Regions from separate parts of the Rhizobium sp. BK661 genome, predicted to be linked through region 2. Evidence: riboswitches for the same ligand, from Rfam matches in the RefSeq annotation. Region 2 holds a riboswitch; each other region holds the start of a gene.
The links. Region 2 has a riboswitch for cobalamin ahead of bluB (5,6-dimethylbenzimidazole synthase). Riboswitches for the same ligand answer to the same signal wherever they lie in the genome.
Positions count from the first base shown of each region.

Region 1: another riboswitch for cobalamin. It lies ahead of cobU (bifunctional adenosylcobinamide kinase/adenosylcobinamide-phosphate guanylyltransferase); the one in region 2 lies ahead of bluB (5,6-dimethylbenzimidazole synthase).
Region 3: another riboswitch for cobalamin. It lies ahead of FHX16_RS14255 (CbtB-domain containing protein); the one in region 2 lies ahead of bluB (5,6-dimethylbenzimidazole synthase).

Region 1 covers NZ_JANTYT010000004.1:129,802-136,596, forward strand. The annotation lists gene FHX16_RS11330 (glycine betaine ABC transporter substrate-binding protein) at 1-903, opposite strand, end outside; gene FHX16_RS11335 (cobyric acid synthase) at 1,469-2,923, shown strand; gene FHX16_RS11340 (chloride channel protein) at 2,920-4,710, opposite strand; cobalamin riboswitch at 4,958-5,355, shown strand; gene cobU (bifunctional adenosylcobinamide kinase/adenosylcobinamide-phosphate guanylyltransferase) at 5,485-6,009, shown strand; gene cobW (cobalamin biosynthesis protein CobW) at 6,014-6,795, shown strand, end outside.
Region 2 covers NZ_JANTYT010000004.1:257,031-263,825, reverse strand. The annotation lists gene FHX16_RS11985 (NADP-dependent malic enzyme) at 1-1,668, shown strand, start outside; gene FHX16_RS11980 (DUF2865 domain-containing protein) at 1,796-2,878, shown strand; gene bluB (5,6-dimethylbenzimidazole synthase) at 2,885-3,574, opposite strand; cobalamin riboswitch at 3,614-3,796, opposite strand; gene FHX16_RS11970 (hypothetical protein) at 3,822-4,655, opposite strand; gene FHX16_RS11965 (LTA synthase family protein) at 4,861-6,789, shown strand.
Region 3 covers NZ_JANTYT010000005.1:354,315-361,109, reverse strand. The annotation lists gene FHX16_RS14280 (M20 aminoacylase family protein) at 1-202, opposite strand, end outside; gene FHX16_RS14275 (sulfite oxidase-like oxidoreductase) at 403-1,065, shown strand; gene FHX16_RS14270 (helix-turn-helix transcriptional regulator) at 1,251-2,033, shown strand; gene FHX16_RS14265 (hypothetical protein) at 2,030-2,638, opposite strand; gene FHX16_RS14260 (CbtA family protein) at 2,679-3,422, opposite strand; gene FHX16_RS14255 (CbtB-domain containing protein) at 3,436-3,645, opposite strand; cobalamin riboswitch at 3,674-3,825, opposite strand; gene FHX16_RS14250 (histidine phosphatase family protein) at 3,869-4,432, shown strand; gene FHX16_RS14245 (bifunctional diguanylate cyclase/phosphodiesterase) at 4,793-6,358, shown strand; gene FHX16_RS14240 (outer membrane protein) at 6,580-6,795, shown strand, end outside.

The DNA.
Region 1 (6,795 bases), 130 kb from region 2:
GTTGCTCTTCTGGTTTTCGTCCTGCCAGGCGAGCACCTCGTTGATCGTCGTATTGTCCCATGAGCGAAGCTTAAGGTAATCCATGGCCGGTCCGGCCCGGTCGGCAAAGGCTTTGGTGACAATCGTATGGGCCCGCGAGACCGGGTAGGAGTTGACCTGCGGCCGAGCGCAACCCGGGATCGAGGTGCATTTGTCCCACTCTGCCTTGTCATGAGCGACGCCGAAGCTCAGGCGTGTCATGTCGTATTTGCCAAGGATGGCGGTGGGGGCCCAGTAGTAGCCAAGCCAGCCGGCCTTTTTCTGGAATGCATTTGCGATGGAATCATCGAGGTCCTGTGGGCTGCTGGCTTCGACAAGTTGAAACCCGTCCCGTTCAGCCCCCAGCGCGCGGAAGAGATTGGATGTCGAAATCTGGCAGCTCCACCCGACAGGACAACTATGGACGGCGCCCTGCGATGCATTGTCGGATGCCGGGAATAGCTCCGGATGCTTGAGTGCGTCCTCGACGCTGCGGATATCCGGGTTCGCATCTGCGATGAATTTCGGTATCCACCAACCTTCGACCGCGCCCTCCGAGAGGATTTCAGCAGCCTGGATCAGCTTGCCTTCCTTGACCGCCATGTCGAGTTCGGAGCGCACCGAATTGATCCAGAATTCGGAAGCGATATCGGGCTCACCCTTTCCGTCCATCGAAAGGAACGTCGGCATCGTGTCACCCGGGACGATCCTGACCGAGCAGCCGTAACCCTTCTCGAGAATAAACTTGTCGAAGTTGGCGGCAATACCCGCCGACGCCCATTTCATTTCAGCGATGGTGACGTTGCCGCATTCAGCAGCCCGCGCCGTCGCGGCGGCTGCACAAACTCCTGCGGCAAGCAGGATTGACGTGCAGAGAAATCTCATCTTGCGTTCCCATTCTTGCTGTCGCGGCTACAACCTAGGCGTTCCGCAGTTTGCGGAGGAGGCTCTTGCTGTTTCTGCAGGCTGTTGCTGTGGCGTTCGTCCTGACGCCTTGCAGGGCAGCCTACGCGTTCGGCTGCGGAAATCAATTGTCTTCTGCGCGTGAAGCAGGGAGTCTAAGCGCCTGATTTGAAATCGGTAATGATAGTTCCGCAGAAGATTGCGGTTGGTATTCGAGATCTCCCCATGGAGCCGCCTGCGACGCCTGGATCATCAAGAAATGTCAGAAAAATACGAAATTCATCTTTGCTTAATCGCTTGCTAACCCTCCGGTAACAATGTGGCGCTATCTGTTGTTGCGTAGCGGGGGACACCGCTGCTTCTCCGGATCAGGTAGAGCGTCCCGGAGAACGTGAGCTTCGCCGTGTATGGGCGAATGTGCCAGCGTATTTCGGCAGGCCGCGCAACTGGAAACGGTTGACGCGGCCTTCGCATTTTCAGGGCTTGCAATTGACCGCAGCAGAGAGGCCATTGTAGTCCGGGTCAAGTTCCCCGGAGTTTCGCGACAATGACCAAGGCTATCATGCTGCAAGGGACCGGCTCCGATGTCGGCAAGACGGTTCTTGTCGCGGGTCTTTGCAGGCTTGCTGCCAACCGTGGCCTTTCAGTTCGTCCGTTCAAGCCGCAGAACATGTCGAACAATGCAGCGGTTGCTGATGACGGCGGAGAGATCGGCCGGGCACAATGGCTGCAGTCGCTCGCTGCGCGGGTGCCGTCTTCGGTGCACATGAACCCCGTGTTGCTCAAGCCGCAATCGGAATACGGCAGCCAGATCATCGTCCAGGGCAAGGTCTGGGGGCAGGCCAAGGGACGGGACTATCAGAAGCTCAAACCGACGCTTCTCGATTACGTGATGCAGAGCTTTTCCGAGGTTTCTACCGGGGCGGATCTGGTGATCGTGGAAGGCGCGGGTTCGCCGGCAGAAATCAACCTCAGGGCGGGCGACATTGCCAATATGGGATTTGCGACCCGTGCCGGCGTGCCGGTGATACTTGTCGGTGACATCGATCGTGGAGGCGTGATCGCTTCGCTGGTCGGCACCCACACGATTTTGCCCGACGAGGACCGGGCAATGATATCCGGCTATATCATCAATAAGTTCCGTGGCGACGTTTCGCTCTTCGATGCCGGCATCGAGGCGGTGCGGCACTTTACGGGATGGTCGTGCTTTGGTGTCGTGCCGTGGCTCAAGGACGCCTCCCGCTTGCCAGCCGAGGATTCGGTTGCGTTGGAGAAGCTGGCGCGCGGCGGCACCGGAGCACTCAAGGTCGCCGTGCCGGTCTTTTCCAGGATCGCAAATTTCGACGACCTCGATCCGCTAAGGGCCGAGCCGGATGTCGAGTTGGTTTTTGTTCGCGCCGGCGAGCGGCTGCCTGCGGACGCCGGCTTGGTGATCTTGCCAGGTTCAAAATCAACGGTATCGGATCTGGCGGATATGCGCGCTCAGGCTTGGGATTCCGATCTTCTGGTCCATGTAAAACGCGGCGGGCGGGTCATGGGCATTTGCGGCGGCTATCAGATGCTCGGACGCAAGGTGCATGATCCCCTCGGCATTGAAGGCTCTACCTTGGAGGTAGAGGGGCTGGGGCTGCTTGACGTCGAGACGGAGATGGCGCCCGAAAAGACAGTCCGCAACAGCGTCGCGACGATGGTGGAAGACGGTTCACCGCTTTCAGGCTACCAGATCCATCTTGGCGTTACGTCCGGCGAAGACTGCGGCCGTCCGTTCGCGATCGTTGACGGAAAGCCGGATGGGGCCGTGTCGGCAGACGGCCGGGTCGCCGGCACCTATCTGCACGGGCTCTTCGCGAGTGACGCCTACCGTTCCCGCTTGCTGCAGAGTTTTGGCCTTGCGGGCGAGAGGACCGATTACCGTGCTGGCGTCGAGAAAGCTCTCGACGACATTGCAGCAGAACTCGAGGCCTGTCTCGACGGGCGTTGGCTCGACGAACTCCTCAGTTAGATCTCGCCGGAGATTTCGCGGCGGCGGCGGTCCAGTTCTTCGCTATAGCGGCGTAGGGTGTAGGCCTCGCTCAGCTGCCCGACGACTTTCCGCTCAATCAGATTATTGACGACCGCCAGCGCTTCGCTTTCGGTCTTGTCAAAGATCGCTGCTGCCTGCTTGGCGTTCATTTGCGGTTGCAGGAAATCGTTCTTGAAGCGGATGAATTCTCCCAGATCCTTGCCGGTCTCGTCGGTGTCGGTCAGGTTTGCGTAGATATCGGGAACGAGCACCAGGCCGCTGTATTTGCCGGTGTCATCAACCAGGACAACGCGCTGCGCCGAACCGATGGGGAAGCGCTCCTTGAACTCGTCGATGGTGAGGGCGGCATTCGCCGTCTTCACGTCGGCGCGCATCAGCCGGTCAACGGTCAGGTTACGGATCCAGCCGACATCGTGCGCGCTCCGGATGCTCTCGCCGCGCAGGTGGAAGCGCCATGTTGCGAAGGAGTAACCGAAGGTGCTGCGCACGACTAGCGAGGAGGTGATCACCGCCGCAAGCACGAGCGCCGTGATCGGAAAGTCGCCGGTAATCTCGAGCGCAAGAAACGTCATCGTCAACGGTCCACCGATGACGGCGACCGCAAGCGAACTCATGCCGACGACCGCGTAGATGACGGGTGTCAGCGTCGCATGAGCGAAATAGGGTGCCGAATAGGCGAAGAGCTTGCCGAGGAGTGCACCCATGAACAGGGACGCGAAGAATAGGCCGCCTCTGAAGCCGGAACCGATCGAGATAGCCGAAGCGAATGCCTTGAGAAGAAGAAGGCCGACAAGCACCGGAATTGCGACATCGCGGCCGAGATTGAGGTGCAGTGCACCGTGACCGGCCGACAGCACCTGCGGCGTAATCAGCGCGAGCAGGCCGACGACGATGCCGCCAAGGGCAGGGCGCAGCGGCGTTGCAATGGAACTCCGGCGAGCCAATTCCTCGATCCAGGCGACGCCCTGCATGATCATGATGCCAACGCCGGCGCAGAATGCACCGAGTAACAGCGCCGGAACGTAGTCTGCAGGCATGACGGTTCCAAAGTCACCGACGTCAATAAGAAAATCGCTGCCGGCCAGCAGGCGTGCAATTTGGGTCGATACCAGTGCGGAAACGACGACCGGCGTCAGCGAGACGATGGTATATGAGCCGATGATCAGCTCAAACGCATAGAAGGCGCCGGTCAGCGGAGCGTTGAAGGCCGCCGCAATCGCACCCGAGGCACCGCATCCGACGAGAACGCGCAGATCCGATCGGCGAAGCTGCAGCTTCAGTCCAAGCTTCGAGGCCAGTCCCGCCGCCAGCTGCGTGTAGCCGGCCTCTAGGCCCACTGAAGCGCCGAAGCCGTTCGAAATGAGGTTCTGGACCGCCACCAGAATACTGTCGGTGAGCGATAGTCGGCCGCCATGCAGCGCGTTAGCCTCGATCGGGTCAACCATCGGCTTCTTGCGCGTTTTGGCAAGCACGAAGAGCATCAGACCCAATAGTATGCCGCCGCAGACAGGCGCCGTCAGCAACAGCAGCTTGTTGTCGATCTGCGAGGAACTCAGCCGCTCGATATCGCTGATTCCGAAGATCAGACTGTGCATTTCGCGGGAAACGAGGCTCATGCCCGTCACCGCAAGTCCGGAGATAACGCCGACGATCGCGCCCGCGATGACCATCCCCAGCTCAGTGCGTCGCAGCAGTGCGCGCATCCGCCCGATGTCGAGAAGGGTATGGAATGGACCGAAACGGCGGATATCGATTCTTAGGAGCATCACGGGAAAACTAGGCGGCAGTGGGCGCGATCAAGTGGAAGGGAGGGAAGGGCAAATCGGTGGCGCGACCCGCTTGCGACGCAATTGCGGCAAAAGACCGGCGATCGCAACAATAATTTGTGACGTAAGTAACTGATAAAAGACGATGAATTTGGTAGAGAAGGTCGTGTTGAGAGCGGGTCCGGCAGTATACCGTGCCGAGGCGCGCATCGGCTTCCGATTGACTTCACCAAGGGCCTTGCCTAACGATGAGTTCACAACGGATGGTTCCGGACCGGTTGAATCGGTGCGGATGAAAAGGGAATGTGAAGCGGTGGACCCAATCCGGGCACCGTCATCATAGCCGACCCCGCGACTGTAGAGCGGTCAGGGTTTTCCGTCCGGCGTTGTTTTCGCGTTGATGACAGCCTGCAATGGTGCAGGCGGGCGGCGCGGAGATGGCGACGGAAAAGTCACTGGCAGTGCATCATGATCAACCGGGGCAGGACGCCTCTTACGTCTACGAATCGTCCGCCTTTTCATGAAATGCAGCCGGGAAGGCGAGGAAAATCCGCTGGCACGATCTGGGGCGACCGGTTTCCGGTCCGCCCCGATCGCGGCCAAGACCCGCGAGCCAGGAGACCTGCCAACCGTGCCGGGCGAGAAGCCCATCCCTGGGCTTATGCCCGCTGCCAGCACGGAGGTTGTCATGGCTGAACAAAAGAGTTTTCGGCTGCGTCCAACAGCCATTCCGCTCCTTTGCGGCAGCGTCCCGCAGATCGGATATCATCTGCCATGAGCCCGATATCCTCCGGTGCGACCTTCGTCCTGGGCGGCGCGCGCTCGGGAAAATCACGTTTTGCCGAACAACTGGTCGCCTCAAGCGAGCTGGAGCGCCATTACGTGGCGACGGGCCGGGCCTGGGACGAGGAAATGCGCGCCCGGATCGACAAGCACAAGGCCGATCGTGGCGAGCTCTGGCACACCCATGAAGAGCCTCTTGATCTAGTCGGCTGCCTGCGAGCGATCGACGGCGAGGGGCGGGCGATCCTCGTCGATTGCCTGACGCTTTGGGTTACCAATCTGATGATGGAGGCGCGCGACATGGAGGCCGAGTTTGCTTCGCTTGCCGCGTATCTGGCGACAGCGCGTGCTCGGCTCGTCATCGTTTCCAACGAGGTCGGTCTCGGTATCGTTCCTGAGAACCGCATGGCGCGGGAGTTCCGCGATCACGCCGGTCGCTTGCATCAAATGATCGCGGCCGAGGCCGCGGATGTGTATTTTATCGCGGCAGGTCTGCCGCTGAAGATGAAGGGTTGAATTCATGAACCAGCAGAAAATTCCGGCGACCGTCATCACCGGCTTCCTCGGCGCCGGCAAGACGACGATGATCCGCAATCTGCTTTCCAACACGAACGGCAAGAAGATCGCGCTTATCATCAACGAGTTCGGCGATCTCGGCGTCGACGGCGACGTGCTGAAGGGCTGCGGCGCGGAGAACTGCACCGAGGATGACATTATCGAGCTGACCAACGGCTGCATCTGCTGCACGGTGGCCGACGACTTCATTCCGACGATGACCAAGCTTCTGGAGCGCGAGCAGCGCCCCGACCACATCGTCATCGAAACTTCCGGCCTGGCGCTGCCGCAGCCGCTCGTTGCCGCCTTCAACTGGCCTGATATCCGCACGCAGGTCACTGTCGATGGCGTGATTACTGTCGTCGACAGCGCCGCCGTTGCCGCCGGCCGCTTTGCCGATGATCACGATGCCGTCGAGGCTCGCCGCGTGGAAGACGAGTCGCTCGACCACGAGAGCCCGATCGAGGAGCTTTTCGAGGACCAGCTGACCTGCGCCGATCTGATCGTGCTCAACAAGACCGATCTTCTCGATGCCGACGGTCTTGGCCGCGTGCGCGATGAGGTCGCGTCGCGCATTGCCCGCAAGCCCGTCATGATCGAGGCGCGCAACGGCGAGGTTCCCGCGAGCGTGCTGCTCGGGCTCGGCGTTGGCACCGAAGGCGATGTGGTCAATCGCAAGTCTCATCATGAGCTCGAGCATGAGGATGGCGTTCCCCACGATCACGATGAGTTCGACAGCTTCGTGGT
Region 2 (6,795 bases):
CTTAATCTGCTCGTCACGCTGGGCGCCAGGCGCGAAAATATCTGGGTCCACGACATCGAAGGTCTGGTCTACGAGGGCCGCACCGAACTGATGGACGAATGGAAGAGCGTTTACGCCCAGAAAAGCGACACCCGCACGCTTGCCGAGAACATCGGTGGGGCCGATGTTTTCCTTGGCCTTTCCGCAGCCGGCGTGCTGAAGCCGGAACTGCTGGCGCAAATGGCCGAAAACCCACTGATCATGGCGCTCGCCAATCCGACCCCGGAGATCATGCCCGATCTCGCCCGGGCAGCGCGTCCCGATGCGATGATCTGCACTGGTCGTTCCGATTTCCCGAACCAGGTGAACAACGTTCTCTGCTTCCCCTATATCTTCCGCGGTGCGTTGGATTGCGGCGCAGTCACGATCAACGAAGAAATGAAGATGGCCGCCGTGCGCGCCATCGCGGCCCTTGCGCGCGAGGAACCATCCGACGTCGCCGCCCGGGCGTATTCGGGCGAAACTCCTGTCTTTGGCCCCAACTACCTGATCCCCTCGCCCTTCGACCCGCGCCTGATCCTGCGCATCGCCCCGGCGGTCGCAAAGGCCGCGGCCGAAAGCGGCGTCGCGTTGCGTCCGATCGCAGATTTCGACGCCTACCTCGACCAGCTTAACCGCTTCGTCTTCCGTTCGGGCTTCATCATGAAGCCGATCTTTGCCGCCGCGAAGAATGCCGAGCGCAAGCGGGTAATCTTCTCCGAAGGCGAAGACGAGCGCGTCCTGCGCGCCGCGCAGGTTCTGCTTGAGGAAGGCATTGCCGAGCCAATCCTGATCGGCCGCCCATCGGTCATCGAAACACGCCTGCAGCGCTACGGCCTGCGCATCCGGCCGCTTTCGGATTTCGCCGTCATCAACCCGGAAGACGACCCGCGCTTCCGCGAGTATGTCGATCTCTACTTCTCGCTGGTCGGACGCCGTGGGGTCATTCCGGAGGCCGCGCGCACGATCGTTCGTACGAACACAACTGTGATCGGTGCACTGGCGCTGAAGCGGGGCGAAGCGGATGCACTGATCTGCGGCCTCGAAGGCCGCTATGAAAAGCATCTCCGCGATGTCCGTCAGATCATCGGCAAGAGGCACGACGTCTGCGATTTCTCCGCCCTCAGCCTCCTGATTTCCCAGCGCGGCGCCACTTTCTTCACCGACACCTACGTCACCTTCAATCCGAGTGCCGAAGAAATTGCCGAGTCGACAGTTCTTGCCGCCGAGGAAATCAAGCGCTTCGGCATCACGCCGCGCGCTGCTTTGGTATCCCATTCGAATTTCGGTTCGCGTGAGTCCGAGAGTGCGACGAAGATGCGCGCTGCGCTTCAGCTTGTGCGCGAGGCTGCGCCTGAGCTCGAAGTGGACGGCGAGATGCACGGCGAAAGCGCCATCTCCGACGCCCTGCGCAAGCGGGTCATGCCTGACACAACCCTGCACGACGAAGCGAACCTGCTGGTCTTCCCGAACCTCGATGCGGCAAACATCACGCTCGGCGTCGTGAAATCGATGATCGACGGATTGCATGTGGGACCGATCCTGCTTGGCGCTGCACTCCCGGCACATATCCTCGCGCCGTCCGTGACCTCGCGCGGCGTCGTCAACATGGCCGCCCTCGCCGTCGTTGAGGCTTCACAGCCAGCGTGATTTGCGGCCGATGGTGAAAATGCGCTAAGATTTCAACCGCAGCCTGCTACAAGCAGGCTCGCGGCAGAGGTGAGGCACAACGCCGCGCCTATGACCGCTCGTATTTGCTTACCGATGGGACCGTGCCTTGAACCGCTGGATTCTGTCACTCGCAACAGTGCTTGCCTTCACCGGCCTGGCCCATGCGCAGGTGCCGGCAATCTGTGGCGACCTGCGGGCGCGGCTCGCCGACCTGCCTGAGATCATTGGCACCACGCCAGAGGTGCGCAAATTCGCCAGTGCCATTGCAGAACAGAACCTTGAACTGCGCAAGCTCCGCAGCGATCTGCGCCAGAACGGTTGCACGAGCGGCAGCATGGTCGTGATCGGCGATGACGACGGCTATTGCGGCGAGCTCGAGCGCGCAGAGAGCAAGATGGTCGACAACATCCGTTATCTGCAGCAGCGGCGCGATGAATTGCGTGGCCAGAGCCAGGATGTGCGCACGAGAAACGAGCTGCTGGCGGCACTCGACGACAACGGCTGCAATGACGAGCAGTGGCCCGAGGACCGCGCAGAGGGATACGCGGCGCCGCCGAGCATCGAAGACCAGGCTATGCGCAACGACACCTTCATACCTTTAGGTGACGATCCTAACCAGCGCCGATACGGTTTCGGCATGTCGACTCTCTCTCATCTGAACACCGTTTGTGTCCGAACCTGCGACGGCGGCTTCTTCCCATTGAGCTCGAATGCGACCTCCCAGGACTTCCCCCGTGACGCCGATACCTGCTCGAAGATGTGTCCAGGGATCGACACCGAGCTTTTCTATCATGACGTCTCCAGCACCGAGACATCACAGATGATTTCGGCCGCGACGGGCGCTCCCTACAGCGCCATGCCGAATGCCTTCGCCTACAAGAACCGCAAGCCTGGCGAAAAATCGTCCTGCAGTTGCGATCTCAACGGCTACTACGAGCGGATGCGAAAAAGCCAATCGATCAGCGAACCTCCACAGCAGGGATCAATTACGACGATCGAAACCAAAAAGCCCGAGGCCAAGGTCCAGTCCGTTACCCCCGCGGCTTCGCAGCCACAGGCACCTGACAGGCCTTACGATCCGGCAACCAGCAAGGTCCGCCAGATCGGCCCACAGTTCCTGGCCGGCGACCAAGGCACGATCGACCTGAAGAACCCGGCAAAGCCGGGCCCTCAGCCGCAGCAACAATAGCCACCCTCAGTCCAGCGAATTGTCCCAACGGTCAGTGAACACGAGTTCCTCCAGCGGCAGCCGCTGACGCCAACCTTTGGCCGCCAGCTCCGGCTGGTCATAGAGCTGATCGACATAGCCGACGCAGAGCCAGGCAACGATCTCGACGCGATCCGGCACACCGAGGATTTGCTTGATATCGGACTCGTGAAAAATGCTCACCCAACCAACCCCGATACCTTCGGCTCGGGCAGCCAGCCACAGATTCTGCACGGCGCACACCGTCGAATAGGAATCCATCCGCCGATTGTGCGTTCGGCCAAGAACGACGTCGCCGCAGCGATCCGGATCGCAGGTCACGCAGATGCTGAGCGGTGCGGCGCGGATGCCTTCAAGCTTCAGCGACCGGTAGAGCTGCTGCCGCTCGCCCGCAAACATCTCGCTGGCCTCGCGATTGGCGCGATCGAAGGCTTGCCATACTGCCTCTTTCACCTGCTGATCGCGCACCAGGACGAAATTCCAAGGCTGCATGAACCCAACCGACGGCGCGTGGTGCGCGGCGGTCAAGAGCCTGCGGACAACGTCGTCCGGTATCGGATCCGGGAGAAACTCCGAACGGACATCGCGACGCGTCGAGATCGCACGATAAACGGCGTCACGTTCCTCGGTCGAAAAGGCTGCGGCTCCCGACAGGGAGCCTGAATGGTCTGGTCGCATCGTCAATCCCCAACAACACAACCGCCCGCCGTCCACGCAGGTCAGTCTACGATGTCGGGCCGGTCTTCTGACTTGGCGTCATCCGACTGCCGCGCCTTCCCGGTGCTGGACCAGTGGCTTGATGCGGCAGACGTCAGCCTTACAGCGCTGGGCACGTTCCGGTCTCTCACCGAATTCCCGATTCTCCCGCCTGAGACGGGCACCCGACGGAGGGTCTATGCCGGTAAAAATCGCTCGATGCAATCCTTTACGCAGAGACCGGGTAATAACGTACATAGGCGAACTCATCGCCTAGAGGCGACCAGTTGGGCACGTTGATCGTTCCCTGTCCGCCGAAGAGATCGAAGAGCGTCCTCAGATTTCCGCCGTCCATGTCCATCAGCCGCAGGCGAACGTGGAGATCGCGCGGATGATCGAAGACGTCAGGGTCGTAAGAGAGGATCAGAACCTTGTCATTGTTGGGCGACGGATGAGCGAACCAGTTCCCGTAGTTGTCGCCGGTGATCTGCTCGAGCCCGGTCCCGTCGGGATGGATCCGCCAGATCTGCATGAGGCCGGTACGGCTGGAATTGAAATAGATCCATTGGCCGTCCGCGGAATAGTCCGGCCCGTCATTGCGTCCTTCGCCATGCGTTAGACGCTTTTCTTCGCCGCCTGCCACAGAGATCGTGTAGATATCGAACAGGTCGTTGCGGATGCCGCAATAGGCGAGCTCTTTTCCGTCGGGCGACCAGCCGTGCCAATAGGACGGCTGATTTTGCGTCACAAGTCGCGGCGTCCCGCCTTCGGCGGGAAGCACATAGATCGTCGACTTCCCGAATTCCGTCTTATCGGAGATGACGATCTCACGGCCGTTAGGCGAGATGCCATGATCATTGTTGCAGGTCCTGGCAAAGCCAGTATCCACCTTCGCGACCTTGCCCGAACCGTCTAGCGCCAGCCGGTAAAGAAGCCCGTCGCCATTCAGCAGAAGATAGCTTCCGTCCGGCGAAAAGTTCGGCGCTTCCACCAATTGCGCGGTCTGCCAGACGACGCGCGCCTCGCCCGTTCTGACATTGTAGATCTCGACGGAACTTCTCAATCTAAATCCTCCTGACATCGATTCCCCTGACCTACGATGCCTCGCCACCGAGCACAAGTCGACGCGGGGTAGCGATGGGTGTCGGGCACACGGCCCTCGGCCCTTATCCACCAATCACAAATGCTGGAAACCTAACGGTTCATCTAGCGTTCATGACGAAGGTGTGACAGTTCAGTGAAGCTTTTATGACGTTGGAGTTTTTCAGTTGATCGCGTTGGTAATGAGGTCCGCAGCGGCAACGCGGGTTGCGTCGCTTTCCACCGGTGTCCGGGGAAGCGCACGGTCGCCGGCTATACGGACGGCCCTGGCCATCAGCCTTTCCGCTCTCATTGCCGTTTTCGCCACCGTAGCGGTTGAAATTATTGCGCGCGATGGGCTGGCCGACGTTGGGGAATTCCTGACGTCGCCGGCACGTCCCGGTATCACCACCGTCGCGATGCTGACCGTTCTGATGCTCTCTCTGGATGCAGCCCTGGGAAGGCGATTCATTTCGGCATTGATCGTTCTGCCGGTGGTTATCGTCCCGGCTATCGTCTCCAACCAAAAGCAGCACTACCTTTCGGATCCTCTTTATCCGTCAGACGTCCTCTTCGGACGGCAGATCATGGAATTGCTGCCGGTGATGGTGCGCGACCGACCGTGGACCGCCGTCGCCATGCTGGTTGGCATCATTCTTTCCGTTGCCGCGATTGCCGCGCTCTGGCATTTCGCCTGGCGCCACTTTCCGCGGCTTTCGAAGACCACTCGCCTGCGTCACCTCTGCATCGGCCTGCCTGTCGTCGCCGCCTTCGGCACGCTGATGGACTATTCCAAATACTCCTACATACGCGACCGTCTTCAGGTCGTTCCGATGATGTGGGACCAGAAGGAAAACTACCGCAGCAACGGCTTCATCCTGGCCTTCATCTTCAATATTCCGATGGCCGACGTGGCAGCGCCAGCCGGCTTCGGTGCACAAGCGCTCGATGCCATTCCCGGCCGTAACTACGGTTACCTCAGCGGCCCGCGCGAAAAGCCCGACGTGATCATGCTGATGAGCGAATCCTTCTGGGATCCGACCAGGTTGAGGAACATCAGCATGTCGCCCGATCCCATGCCGAACATCCGCGCGGCGCAGTCGGGCTACGTCTTCTCGCCCGAGTTCGGGGGCATGACGGCCAACGTCGAATTCGAAGCGCTGACGGGATTCTCGAATGCCTTCCTGCCCTACGGCAGCATCCCGTATCAGCAGTATATTAGAGGCAACCTTCCTTCGCTTGCGACGTTCTTCCGTGGCGAAGGCTATGCTGCCCGTTCGCTGCACCCCTTCAGCGGCTGGTTCTGGAACCGCAACGAAGTCTACAAGGATTTCGGCTTCGAGCAGTTCCGCTCGGAAGAAACCCTGCCGCCGATGGAGAAAAGGGGCATCTTCGCTTCGGACGAGTCCCTCATGAAGGAGATCATCAACGAAGCCGACGGCCTTGATCGCCCGTTCTTTTTCTTCGGGGTCACTCTTCAGGGACACGGCCCTTACGAGCCTAACCGCTATGCGCACAACAGCATCGACATACAGGGCAACCTGAACGACGCGGACCGGGCGACGCTCGCCACCTACACACAGGGGATCAAGGAAGCCGACGATAGCCTCAAGATGCTGATGGATTGGGCTAAGAAGCGCGACCGTGAAACAATCATCGTGCTCTGGGGAGACCACTTGCCTCCGCTCGGCAACGTCTACATGGCGACAGGCTACATGCCGGATCAGGTTGCGACCCGCAAGGCATCGGTCAGCGTCATGAAACAGGAGCACGAGACCCCGCTCGTGATCTGGTCGAACAAGAAGGGCAGCAAAAAGGATGTCGGCACTATCAGCCCGTCACTGCTTCCCTATCATCTTCTGAAGTTCGCCGGCTTCGAGCATCCCTACTATACGGGCTTCCTCGGTCGCGTGCAGAAAAAGTACAGCGTCATCGACCGCTATCAGCTCATTGCGCGCGACAACACGCCGTCGCCCGATTGGGTGTTGAAACCAAAAAACCTCGATCCTCTCGTGCGGGACTATCGATACCTCCAGCACGACATCATGTTCGGCAAGGCCGAGACCCTTGATCGCTTCTTCCCACAGCATGCCTGGCTCTATGCGCAAGGCACGTAAAAGAGC
Region 3 (6,795 bases), on a different contig from region 2:
TCCCGCTGCCGACCTGCAACGTACCGACAACGCCGGTGCGGCCTAGGCCCAGATGAACCTTGATGCCCGCCTCTTCCAATAGCTGCGCGACGATGCCGCTCGTGCGCTCCTCCTCGAAGCCAAGTTCGGGATGCGCGTGCAGATCGCGACGCAGCGAGGTCAAGAATGGCAGATCGTTCTCGATCCGGGCGGGAATGAGCATGTGCCGGACGTCCTGTAAAAGCGCGCAGGCGTCAAAACTGCGCCATGGTGGTCCCTCTTATTCAGCAAATACCCCGGAAATTCAACCTCTTCGATGCTCTCGCCGCAGCCGATGGCCCGGATCCATGCGACGATCTAGGAGCGACGCTTGACAGTGCGCGGAGGTGAATGGCCTAATCGCTGCAACGCGAAAGGCCAGCAATGAGCGACGATCAAACCCCGACTGACAGCAAGCTCACGACGTCGAAGCGCCGCTGGGCAGCAGAAGGAAAGTTCCTCACCGGCCGCATCAGCCGCCCGCAAGCCGAGCGACTGCCACCCGGCCAGCATCTCGTCAAGAATTGGCCGGTCCTTGATCTGGGTCAGCAGCCAATCATCTCGACGGATACGTGGCGCCTTGAAGTCCGGGGGCTTGTCGAAACGCCGCTTGATCTTTCCTGGGCCGCCTTCCACGCGCTGGAGCAAAGCGTCAAGGTCACCGACATTCACTGCGTGACGACGTGGTCGCGCTATGACAACAAGTGGAAGGGCGTGTCGACCCGTGATCTGCTCGATCAGGCGATGCCAAAGCCGGAAGCCTCCTATGTGATGCTGACGAGCTATGACGGTTACACGACGAACCTGCCGCTCGCGGATTTCGCCGCCGAGGATGCGATCCTGGCAACATCCTGGGAAGGCGTGCCTCTGACGCGTGACCATGGCGGCCCAATGCGGCTCGTGGTTCCGCACCTCTATTTCTGGAAGAGCGCGAAGTGGCTGCGTCGTATCGAGCTGCTGCCGGCCGACGCCGCGGGTTTCTGGGAACAGAACGGCTATCATATGCATGGCGACCCGTGGCGGGAGCAGCGCTATTCTGGGGATTGATACCAGTAGCGATTGCTACTCCGCGCGGGACGACAGGACAGCGCCTCTCGCTTGCTCGCTATAGTTTCGCGAGACGCCCTCTCGGGGCCTCCTCAAACCGACAAGTAAGACCCGCATAGCGGGCAATTGGCGCGAACCGAAATTCACCCCAGAATAGAGATTGGAAGTAATGCATTTTCAAATTAATGCCTTATGACAATTTGAATGCTGTCACTATTGAACCTGCACCCATTTTAGGTTGTTGTTGCATGCCGATTCCAGATATCGCGTATGAGTTGATGAACAAGCACACCTCATTTCACACTGTCACGCAGAAACTGCTGGACGCGTGGCTGCATACCACGCCGCAGCCGCCTGCTGCGCCGGAAGACATCTATCGCGACGTTGTGGATCTCCTAACGATCAGAATGAGGATGACACTTGTGGTTCTCGATGGAGAGGATCCGCTGCAATGGTATCTCAAGGTCGTACGCTCCTCTGGCTTCAGCTCACGCCTGCTGAACATCAATAAGCTGTTCGCTGATCAACGCATCGGCGAGTTCAAGGACCGTACGTACATGGAAACGGCTGTCATCCCGCGCTATCGTGAGGTGATTGCGACGCAGAAACCGTCGATGGAACTGGTCAAAACGAGGGTCCTGGGCGTCAATCTCGGATATGAGCGACTGATCCTTCCCCAAAAGACAATGGCGCGGCGCCCGTCCTGGCTGCTGACAGTTTCGAACGGGCGGTTCATGTTCAACCCGCCTCAGCAGCAGGCTCGCATGGATGCGACCGACGAAGCGGTGATCCAGCTTTTGACCGAAGGGGCTACGGCCAAGGAGATCGCGGCTGATCTCGGTATTTCGCATCGAACCGTCGAACATCGGCTGGAGCGCATGAAAGAGCGCTACGGCGCGAAGAACACCGTGCACCTTACGGCGATGCTGGTTGCAACGCACTTCGACCGCGATGTCGAGAAAAGTTAGGGTGCGATCCGTCGAAGCAGGCGCCGCCCGCCATAGACCGCAGCCAGCAGCGCCGCCGCAAGCGCCGTCAACGTCGCCAGAGTAGCGGGATGCAGCGGAACAGCGCTCCAGGAGGGACGAACGATATCTGCAGTGTTGAACGCCTCTCCGCTAAACTCGCAGGTGATCAACGCCAAGCCGCGCAGCACCATGCCGGCATCGATTGCCGAGACGATGGCCTCGGCTTCGACAGCCTCGCCGCCCATGCTCCGCATCGATAGCAGCGCGGCCTTCGTTGCCGCGAGATAGGCGTGCGAGCATTCGTTGAACGGGCTGGCCTCGTCGGTCACCCCACCAGGCATTTTGCCCCACAAACAGTAGGCATGCTGGATTTGGGCGTAGTTCAGCACACGCCGGAATGGCTCTGTCGTGTCCGTCGCGCGGGCCGCGAGACCGATGATCCGATCGCGATACTCGGCGAACATGATCATTTCGCCATGTGAGATTTCGGCAATCGCAATGCCGGTATGAGGTCCGCTGCCGCTGCGCTGGTGTGCTTCCGCAACCGAGCAAAACTGTAGCAACGCGAGCAGGGACAAAAGGAAAATTGAGTGCCGAAAGATCATCGTTTGAATGAGGCTCCGGATCGCTCCGGAGCCCCTCCGATCAATGGAAGGCCGGCGCGTGAGCGCGCAGCTTTGCAACGGCGCCAAGCTTGCGCTCGGCGAGCGCACCGAAGGCCACACCGAGGACGCTCCACAAGATCAGGTGCATGCCGATCGAGGTCGTACGGAAACGCCAAAGGACCGCCGCCGAATAGTCTTCCGGCACCTCGTTGATCGGCGGGAGCAGATACTGCACGACACCGATGAAGACGACATAGGCGAGACCTGCTGAGATTCCTGCGTTCCAGGCACCGAACCGTGGAGTGAGACGGCGTGCAAACGCAATTGCGGCAACGAGCGCGGCGATCGAAACGACGATCATCAGGAAGAACAGCTCAGTCCTGACGCCGATCGTATCCGGATTGCCGACCGCCGGCGGATTGGCCGGGTATTTGATATTCGGCACGATAACAACGGAGACGAAGGCCGCAACCGCGATGACTGCCGACGTTCCACGTGCCCCGAGACCACTGAAGCGGCCTTGGACAAAGGCAAAAACCAGTGCGAACAGCCCACCGACAGCGATGCTGTAAGCCATCACGCCGGTGAAGAGACCAATGCCGGCCTGCATGGCGCGGCTGACGATCTCGGGTTCGGCCGTTTCGCCGGCTGCCTGCGCTGCGGCTTCCTCGAACGCAATCGCTTGGTCTACCAGCGGCTCACCGAAGGTGTGGGCAAAGGCAAACACGAGGATGCCAGCGATCAGGCCCGCGAGCATCCCGCGAAGCAAAAGATTTCCAACCATGTTCGGAACTCCCTTAGTGGCAGGGGAAGCCGAGAAGATGCCGGCCGTCATGCACGAACTCGTGCACGTACATACCGTTGAAAAGCGCCATCGCGCCCTCTTCGGTGCCGACGAAATAGATGGCGATGAGCATCAGCAGACCGCCGAAGATCGCCCAGGGCAAAAGCTCACCAACCGGAATCGGAGCGGGTATGGCGACGGGCGCAAAAGTAGAGTCAGACATGTATTCCTCCTGGAATGACGCGTTCAGTCGAGAATTGTTGCGTGGCAGGGTCTGACTTCCAGTCCGAGGTATCCTCATCCTGATCACAGTGGCGCGACCGCACCGGAATTTCACCGGTTTCCAAACCCACAACATAACCGTTATATCTGCGGCTTCGAGCCTGTCAACGAAACTTCATAGAGCGGCAGGTCCCCTTCCCCGTTATCCGGAGACGATCAACGTGATGACGCGCCTCACCTGGATCTGCCATGGTTCGACAGCCGCCAATCGCGAGGCGCGGTTCCCGCAGGACGAACCGCTGAACGACAAGGCAATCATTGCGACGAAGGCAATCGTCCCTCGGCTCCGGCGTGCCGATAGCGTGGTTGCCAGCCCGGCATTGCGCGCCCGGCAGACGGCCGAGGCGCTTGGCCTACAACCGGAATTTTCCGAGGCGCTCGCCGATTGTGACTTTGGCCGCTGGGCAGGACGCTCGATTGCGGAGATCCAGCAGGCGGAACCGGAAAATCTGGCGGTTTGGATGGCGCGACCGGAAGAAGCGCCGCACGGTGGCGAGGCAATCGCCGCCGTGTGCATGCGTGTAAACACCTGGATGAGCGAGCGCCTGCAGGCCGGTGGCCATAGCGTCGCCATCACTCATGCCGCGGTCATCAGGGCAGCAATCATCAACACGCTACAAGCTCCGGTGTCCTCCTTCTGGATCGCCGATATCGAACCTCTCGCTATTGTCCACATGACCAGCAATGGCAGCCGGTGGTCGCTGCGCGTGGAAGGCCCGGCAACCTAATTTTCTGAGCATTAATTTAGATCAGCCTTACGCAAGCGAACCATGCCATAGCTTTCCGACCCGACACAGTCGGGCCGTGTTCCTTGCCCCAAGGAGGACCAAATGCCTTATGATTGGAGCGGCGCGCAGATCCGGCGCACGCGCCTGCTACGCACGACTGCCGCCGTCACACTGCTCTTGCTCATCATTGGCGCATCCCTATTGATCCGTTGAGAGCGACAGGCGGGCGGTGGTACCGCTCGCCTTTCGAGCCGACCTCCTCTCACGGTAGGCGCAGATACCAAGAATTCGCCCTTTGGTTTCAACAAACGCTTCAGACTTCAATGATACACCGGCGCTCGGGTGGAGATGGAGTGAAGCATGCCGGTATTCTTCCAGAGCAGAGCCGGAAGGCAATGCCTGTTGGTCATGGCGTTGGGAGTAACGCTGTGGCTTGTCGGCGCGATCCTGGAATTGGATAACTGGCTCGTCGCCTTCGTCGGCGCTTACGAGAATTATGGTGCGGACAAACTCGTCCTCGCGCTCGGCATCGGCGGCGCGATGAGCTTCGTCTATTCGATCCTGCGCATCGTCGACCTTCGCAAGGAGATGGAGTTGCGGGCCAGCGCCCAGGCCAAGGCCGACTGGACGGCAACCCACGATCACCTCACCAAGCTTCCCAATCGCTATGCCTTCGAGCGTAAAGTCCTTCCGCGAAGGACGAAGACCGATGTCGAGGGCGACGAATGGGAGCAGAATGTTACAATCTTCTCCGTCGACCTTGATGGCTTCAAGAAGGTCAATGACCTTGTCGGCCACAATGGCGGCGATGCGCTGCTGATCGAAGTGGCAAAGCGCATCTGCGCGATCGGCAACGCTGATTGCGTCTACCGTTTTGGCGGTGACGAGTTCGTCGTCGTCGCGCTCGGCCTCTCCCCGCGGCACGAGGAGCGCTTCGCGTGCCTGCTTATCCAGGCCGTAACGCGCCCCATCAATATCAATGGCTTTGCCGTCGAAGTCGGCGCCAGTGTGGGTTATGATCGCTGGCAACAGGGTCGGGAGCCGTTGGAGGACGCCGCCCACCGTGCCGACCTCGCCATGTACGAGGCGAAGTCACGCGGCCCCAATCAGAACATGGCGTTTGAAGCCTCGATGCAGGATAAGGTGGCAAAACGCGCTACTCTGGAATCGAAGCTCCGGATTGCGATCCAAAAGAAGGCTATCCGGCCGTTCTATCAGCCGCTGATCGATCTCAAGACCGGCACGGTCTGCGGCTTCGAGGCGCTGGCGCGCTGGACGGATGAAGATGGCGTTGCCATTCCGCCGCCGGTCTTCATCAGCATTGCCGAAGAAACCGGCATGATCACCGAGCTCTTCGAGGATCTTCTTGCGCATGCCTGCCGCGATGCCTTGGCTTGGGATGATCACGTCATGCTGTCGTTCAACGTCTCTCCGGTACAGATGGAGGACAAGCTGCTAGCCTCGCGCATCTTCAAGGTGCTCTCGGCAAACGGCCTGCCGCCACGCCGCCTGGAGATCGAGATCACCGAGAATGCGCTGATCCAGGATCCGGCGGTTGCCGCCATCATTCTGGATGAACTCCACGACGCCGGCGTGCAGATCGCCCTGGACGATTTCGGCACGGGCTATTCCAGCCTCGCCCAACTCGCCCGATACCGGTTCGACAAGATCAAGATCGACAAGAGCTTCATTGCGACCTACCGCGATGACGAGCGCCAGGAGAAGATCATTCGCGCCATGCTTGGCCTCGGTCGCAGCCTCAACATACAGACGACCGCCGAAGGCATCGAGGAGCATCGCCAACTCGGTCACCTGCTTCAGCTCGGCTGCGATGTTGGCCAGGGCTATCTCTTCGGAAAACCCATGCCCGCCGAAGACACACACTCCTTCATCTTCGATCGCGATGTGACGCTGGCGAACGGATGAGCGCCGCGCAACGTACGCCACATCCGTACTGCTAGCATTCCCGCACATCAGAAATTCGTGATGGAACCTTCTCGGATAGGGCGGCGTTAGCGCCTTGGTCCTGTGGGCGGACATTTCCACTGAAAGTGTAATGCATGCCGCATGGCCACGATTATCGATCGGGGCTGGCCTTGGTCGGCGTGTAACTTGAGTGGACCCTTGTCATAGGAGAGGGATTTATCATGTATTTCCGTATAGTTGGCGTCTCCGCAGCTATGATCGCTCTCGCGGGAACCGCATCCGCCGCGGACCTTGTCAGCGAACCGCCGGCGGCCCCGGTTGCCGAAGCGGCGCCTGCATTCACCTGGAACGGCTTTTATCTAGGCCTGCAGGGTGGCGGCGCGTGGGGCAACGGTGACTTCTCCGGTATCGGCGACGCCAACCTCAACGGCGGCCTT